2 regions of the Blautia caccae genome follow, and region 1 is predicted to be linked to the other one. Evidence: a T-box and tRNA genes for the amino acid it is inferred to sense, from the RefSeq annotation. Region 1 holds a T-box; the other holds one or more tRNA genes.
What was found. The T-box of region 1 lies ahead of thrS (threonine--tRNA ligase). A T-box ahead of a tRNA ligase gene usually reads a tRNA of that ligase, here a tRNA-Thr.

Region 1 (3,415 bases):
AAACGGCTTCTGACTGCCACTTTTCCTTCTGCTTCTTCCTTTTCGCCCACAACGATCATGTAAGGAACTTTTGCGAGCCTTGCCTCACGGATCTTGTAGCCAATCTTTTCGGAACGCTCGTCTATGGTGCAGAGGATACCGTTTTTCTTTAACTCGCTTTCTACTCTGACCGCGTAATCCTGGTATTTTTCAGAGATGGGAAGGATGCGGACCTGTTCCGGGCAGAGCCAGGTGGGGAACATGCCGGCATATTTTTCAATGAGCCATGCCAGAGTCCTCTCATAGCAGCCGATGGAGGTTCTGTGGATAATGTACGGGCGGACTTTTTCTCCGTTCTGGTCAATATAGTACATGTCAAACTGTTCAGCCAGCAGTGCATCCCACTGTATGGTGATCATGGTATCCTCTTTGCCGTATACATTTTTGGCATTGATATCTACCTTGGGGCCGTAGAAGGCGGCTTCTCCCACATCCTCCACAAATGGAACATCCAGTTCCACTAAAATGCTGCGGATATGCTGTTCCGTCTGTTCCCATACCTTGGCATCGCCGATATACTTTTCTGTATTTTCCGGGTCCCATTTGGATAAATGATAAGTCACATCATCCTGAAGGCCCAGTGTGGTCAGGCATTTCTTGGCAAGCGCCAGACAGCCTTTGAATTCTTCCACCATCTGATCCGGGCGGACGATCAGGTGGCCCTCCGAGATGGTGAACTGGCGGACACGTGTCAGGCCGTGCATTTCGCCGGAATCCTCGTTTCTGAACAGTGTGGAGGTCTCGCTGTAGCGAAGAGGCAGGTCGCGGTAGGAGCGCTGTCTGGATTTATATACATAATACTGGAAGGGGCAGGTCATGGGGCGCAGAGCAAACACTTCTTTGTCTGTCTCCTCATCTCCCAGAACAAACATGCCGTCCTTGTAGTGGTCCCAGTGACCGGATATCTTGTATAAGTCACTTTTGGCCATGAGGGGTGTTTTGGTACGGATATAGCCCCAATTGTTGTCCTCCTCATCCTCGATCCATCTCTGGAGTGTCTGGATGATCTTAGCGCCTTTTGGCATCAGCAGGGGAAGGCCCTGTCCGATCACATCAACGGTGGTGAATAATTCCATTTCACGTCCAAGCTTGTTGTGGTCACGTTTTTTGATCTCTTCCAAGTGCTGGAGATATTCGTTCAGCTCATCCTTTGTGGAAAAGGCGCTGCCGTATATTCTCTGCAGCATGGGTTTGCTGGAATCCCCTCTCCAGTAAGCACCTGAGGAGGAGGTCAGTTTAAACGCTTTGATGCCTTTTGTGTTCATAAGATGAGGTCCTGCGCACAGATCAACGAAATCTCCCTGGGAGTAGAAGGAAATCTCAGCATCTGCGGGAAGGTCTGTGATCAGTTCCACTTTGTAGGGTTCTTCTTTTTCTGTCATGAGGCGGATGGCCTCCTCTCTTGGGAGAGTGAAGCGTTCGAGTTTGTTTCCTTTCTTGATGATCCGTTTCATCTCTTTTTCCAGTTGGTCAAGGTCCTCTCTGGAAAATGGTTCTGCCTCAAAGTCATAGTAGAAGCCGGTGTCGATTGCCGGCCCGATTGCCAGTTTGGCATTGGGAAACAGATGTCTGACAGCTTCAGCCAGTACATGGGAGCAGGTATGGCGGACAACACGAAGTCCTTCCGGATCTCTGGCTGTGAGAATGTTCAGGCTGCAGTCCTTGTGGATGACAGTTCTTAAATCCACGATCTGACCGTCCACCTGGCCTGCGCAGGCAGCCCGTGCCAGTCCTTCGCTTATGTCAAAGGCAATGTCAATGACTGATTTGGATTCCGTATATTCTTTTACGGAGCCGTCTTTTAATGTGATCTTCATTCTTTTTTCCTCCATGAGTAATTGATTAAATAAAAAAAACCTGAACAATCCTAAGACTGTTCAGGGACGATAAACAAGATACCGCGGTTCCACCCTTTTTGCAAATACCACTCATTCAGACGATAACGGTGTCGGCCGGACTTTATTAAAGCCGCTCCAGGGTGGTCTTCAAATGTTTCCCCATAGAATGCTCACACCGTATGCATTCCTCTCTGCATGGATAGACATTTTACTCTTCCTGTCTACGCGTTGGATCATATGGCAGAATGCAGCGGCAGACCTGTTGAAAGGCTGCGGATACATTCTGAATTGGTGTTTAGCATATCATCTATGGGCGTGAATGTCAAGTCAGGAGCGTGAGGATTTTCAGGGACGGAGATAGTTTTTCATGTTTTTCAGCGCGTGCTTTTCCAGACGGCTGACCTGAGCCTGGGAGATGCCGATTTCCCGGGCAACCTCCATCTGGGTTTTTCCTTCGTAGAAACGCATTTCGATAATGTGTTTTTCCCTGTCATCCAGGCGTTTCATGGCCTCCTTCAGGGACAGATCCTCAATCCAGTTTTCCTCTCTGTTCTTTTTATCACTGATCTGATCCATAACATACAGGGTATCCCCGCCCTCTGTGTATACAGGTTCGTAGAGGCTGACCGGGCTTTGGATGGCATCCAGGGCATAGACAATGTCTTCTTTTTCAATGCCGATCTCCTCGGCAATCTCATTGATGGTGGGCTCTTTTAGATTTTTCTTGACGTAATTTTCTTTGGCATAGATGGCTTTGTACGCTGTATCCCGGAGAGAACGGCTGACCCGGATAGAGTTGTTGTCGCGCAGATACCTGCGGATCTCACCGATGATCATGGGAACCGCATAAGTAGAAAATTTCACGTTCAGTGTCGTGTCGAAATTGTCAATGGCCTTCATCAGCCCAATGCAGCCAATCTGGAAGAGATCATCTACATTTTCGTTGCTGGCGGAGAAACGTTTGATGATACTGAGCACCAGCCTCAAATTTCCCTTGATATATAATTCTCTGGCTTCCGTATCTCCCTTTTTGATCCGCTCGAACAGAATGTCTTTCTCTTCATTGGTAAGTACAGGGAGTTTGGAAGTGTTCACACCGCATATTTCAACTTTATTAAGTGCCATTGCAAGAATCCTCCTGGAAATTTTAATGTCTAGTAAAATGATTCTCACCTGGTGCGGACAATATACGACAACCTGGAAAATTTAATAAAGTTTTAGCCCTTGACAATTCAGAAAAACAGATATAAAAACCCCTTGTTTTCAACAAAATTGTTTGGAAAACAAGGGGTTTGGGTTATGGTTAAAGCTGTTCAAACCGGGGAATGGTGATCACTTCCCCGCCTTTCATGGCGGATTCATGTGCACAGATTCCGGTGCCGGTCCAGTAGGCGCCCATGATATCATCGATGGCGGGTTTTCGGTCTTCCAGGATGGAGCGGACGAATTCATGTACCAGGTGGGGGTGAGAACCACCGTGTCCGCCGCCTTGCTTAAAAGAGAGGTGTGTATTTTCATTGTTGTAAACCGTATTGGTG
Region 2 (3,415 bases), on a different contig from region 1:
AGATTTTCCATATGAAAAATGTATCTACGCGGCAGCGGAGATCAAGCGTGCCGTGTCCGTTCCTGTATTTGCGGTAAATGGTATCACAAGCCCACAGATGGCCCAGGACGTATTGGAGCGCACCGATGTGGATATGATCGACATTGCACGGGGAATCATTGTGAATTATAATTGGGCTAAAGATGCCAGAGAAGGCCGGGATACAGGGAAATGTCTGCACTGCAGGCGCTGTCTGTGGTGCGAGAATCCGGAAACCTGTGCCGGCAGAAAAGTCCTTAAGAAAAATCTGAGAAGAAAAAAGGAATTTATAGACAATTTATAATTTTTAAGAGTCAGGAAATATCTATTTGTCTGTCATCGTGCTATTATTAATATATCGTAAAAATGAGAGAGGATGATACCACATGAAGACGCAGGTATTGTATAAGAGCAGAACGGGCAACACGGAAAAGCTGGCAAAGGCCATATTTGCAGCAGTTCCGGGCTCGGATAAGGACATTGCCCGGCTGGACGGGCAGACAGACTATGATATGGCGGACATTTATTTTATCGGTTTCTGGACAGACAGAGGAAGCGCCAGCGTAGAAGTGCTGGATTATCTGGGCTCCCTGCAGGGAAAGAAGATCGCATTGTTCGGCACCTGCGGAATGGGAGAAAGCCCGGAGTATTTTAAGAAGATTGAGGAGAACATCCGGGTTTTCATAGAGGATGACAATGAATATCTGGGCGCATTTATCTGCCAGGGCAAGATGCCGATTCAGGTCAGGGAAAAATACAACCGTATGAGAAACGGGGATAATGACAGGCAGATTGACACCATGATACGGAATTTTGATATGGCCATGCTGCATCCTGATATGGATGATCTGGAGCATGCGGCACAGTTTGTGAGCAAAATATATGAATCATTAGAGAAGGATGGGAATTAAGAATCATGAAAGAAAAATTTGCAAGGTTTATGGCAGGACGCTACGGCACAGACAGGCTGAACCAGTTTATGCTGATCGTACTTCTGGTCTGTGCTGTCATCAATATGTTCATCAGAAATGGATATGTTTCCATGCTGCTGACTTCCTGGGAGATTCTGCTGATCGTTTTTATTTACATCAGAATGTTTTCAAGAAATCTCACGAAACGTTATGCTGAGAATCAGAAGTATCTGGCTGTGGAGAACAAGGTACGCCATTTTTTCGGACAGAAAAAGTATATCCAGCAGCAGAGAAAGGATTACCACATTTATTCCTGCCCAAACTGCAAGCAGAAGATTCGTATTCCGAAGGGAAAAGGCAAGGTAAGCGTGCGCTGTCCAAAATGTGGGACAGAATTTGTAAAAAATAGTTGAAATTTTCTCAAAATCGTGTATAATATCACTTGTGTGTGAAACACAAGCTGGAATAGCTCAGTCGGTAGAGCACTTCACTCGTAATGAAGGGGTCGTGAGTTCGAGTCTCATTTCCAGCTTTTCAGAATCCCGCAGATATGCAGGATTCTTTGTCTTTTCAGAGCTAAAAGCGCAAGGTCCTATAGCAGGACTTTACGCTTTCTTTGTTTTTCAGCGGGTTACACATTCGCCAATACTGCTCACAGCCAGCCGATATTTTTAATAACAGAGAATAAAATGGATAAAATACATCTGAATTGCCCGCCGGGAATTGACAACGCCGAACATTTGTGCCATTATATACCAGAGATAGTTTAACAAATAACAATGTTAAGATTAGAAAAGGATACTACATGAACGATATACGACACCTGCAAGAAACTCCCGCGGATTCTGCAGTGGCAGATGCGGGAAAAGAGACGTTACTGGAACTTAAGGGGATAAGCAAGAGCTTCGGGACCACAGACGTGCTCAAAGATATTGACCTTTCGATAGAAAGAGGAGAATTCATCACATTCTTAGGCGCTTCCGGCTGCGGAAAAACCACAACTCTGCGTATCATTGCCGGGCTGGAAATGCCGGACAAAGGCCAGGTGATTCTGGAAGGCCGGGATGTGACCATGCTGGAACCCCATCAGAGGGATGTGAATACAGTGTTTCAGAATTATGCCCTGTTTCCCCATATGAATGTGGAGGCAAACATCGGCTATGGCCTGAGAATCCGTAAGGTTCCCAAAAATGAAATCAGGGAAAAAGTAAAGAAAATGCTGGATCTGGTTCAGCTCTCCGGCTATGAAAAGCGTATGCCATCAGAACTGTCAGGCGGGCAGAAGCAGAGGGTTGCCATTGCCCGCTCCCTGATCAACAGCCCAAAACTCCTGCTTTTGGATGAGCCTCTGGGCGCCCTTGATCTGAAGCTCAGAAGGGCTATGCAGACAGAGCTGAAGCGGCTTCAGAAGAAGCTGGGTATTACCTTCCTGTACATAACACATGACCAGGAGGAGGCAATCAACATGTCAGACCGTATTGTGGTCATGCGTGACGGTCAGTTTGAACAGATCGGTACCCCGGATGAGATCTATAACCGCCCGAAGACCAGCTATGTGGCTGACTTTGTGGGCAATGCCAATATAATCTCCGGTGTTGTGGAGCATATAGGGGAGGAGCTTACGGATATCCGGGTGAACAACTGCCTTATCACAGCAGGGACGGCGGACGGCCTGAAAAAAGGCGGCAGGGCTGTGGTGGCTGTGAGAAGGGAAAATATCAAAGTCTGCCGCGAGTGTAAAAAAGGTCTTCCTGCAGTGATAACCGATAAATCCTTTAATGCAGGACAGCTCCACATGGCCTTTAAACTGGAGGACGGCAGGGAAGTGGTTGCCAGCCATTACGGCATAGATACAGATCTGACGGTGGACCAGAAGGTCTGTGTGGGATGGGAGCCGCAGCACGCTGTCTTCGTGGATCTGGAAGATACACAGGAGGCGTGAGGATGGAGAAAAAGAAAAGATCAGGACTGTTTCTGACGGTTGCACCCCTCTATATCTTCACCCTTGTCTTTGTGGCAGGACCGCTGCTCTATATGATAGCCCTGAGCTTTGCCACAAACAGTGACGGATGGGGGACCCTGTGGAAATTTACCCTGGAAAATTATAAGAAGATCGCAGATCCTGTTTACCTGAAGAGCTTTTCCCAGTCCTTCCAGCTTGCGTTTACCAGCACCATCTGTATCACGCTGCTGGGATATCCCTTTGGCTATTTTATGGCAAAACAGTCGGCAAAATGGAAGAAGAGGATCATGCTGCTGATCATGGTGCCTTTCTGGACCAGTTCCTTGATCCGTATGTACGGATGGATCATCCTGCTCCAGGCAAAAGGCGTGTTCAATACGCTGCTTGTGAAGCTGGGCATCATTGAGGAACCGCTGAAAATCCTCTACTCCTATCCTGCAGTTGTCATTGGCATGATTTACGCGCTGCTGCCTTTTATGGTGCTCTCCGTGTATTCCAGCGTGGAAAAAATGGACTGGTCTTT

Region 2: it encodes a tRNA-Thr, which carries the amino acid that the T-box ahead of thrS (threonine--tRNA ligase) is inferred to sense. The anticodon was not compared.

The regions. Positions count from the first base shown of each region.
Region 1 is NZ_JBBMFP010000023.1:47,409-50,823, forward strand. It holds gene thrS (threonine--tRNA ligase) at 1-1,856, opposite strand, end outside; T-box leader at 1,916-2,110, opposite strand; gene sigG (RNA polymerase sporulation sigma factor SigG) at 2,223-3,002, opposite strand; gene WMO65_RS20625 (Gfo/Idh/MocA family protein) at 3,181-3,415, opposite strand, start outside.
Region 2 is NZ_JBBMFP010000005.1:199,468-202,882, forward strand. It holds gene WMO65_RS07580 (oxidoreductase) at 1-322, shown strand, start outside; gene bilS (flavodoxin family protein BilS) at 405-929, shown strand; gene WMO65_RS07590 (zinc ribbon domain-containing protein) at 935-1,342, shown strand; tRNA gene WMO65_RS07595 (tRNA-Thr) at 1,389-1,461, shown strand; gene WMO65_RS07600 (ABC transporter ATP-binding protein) at 1,735-2,871, shown strand; gene WMO65_RS07605 (ABC transporter permease) at 2,874-3,415, shown strand, end outside.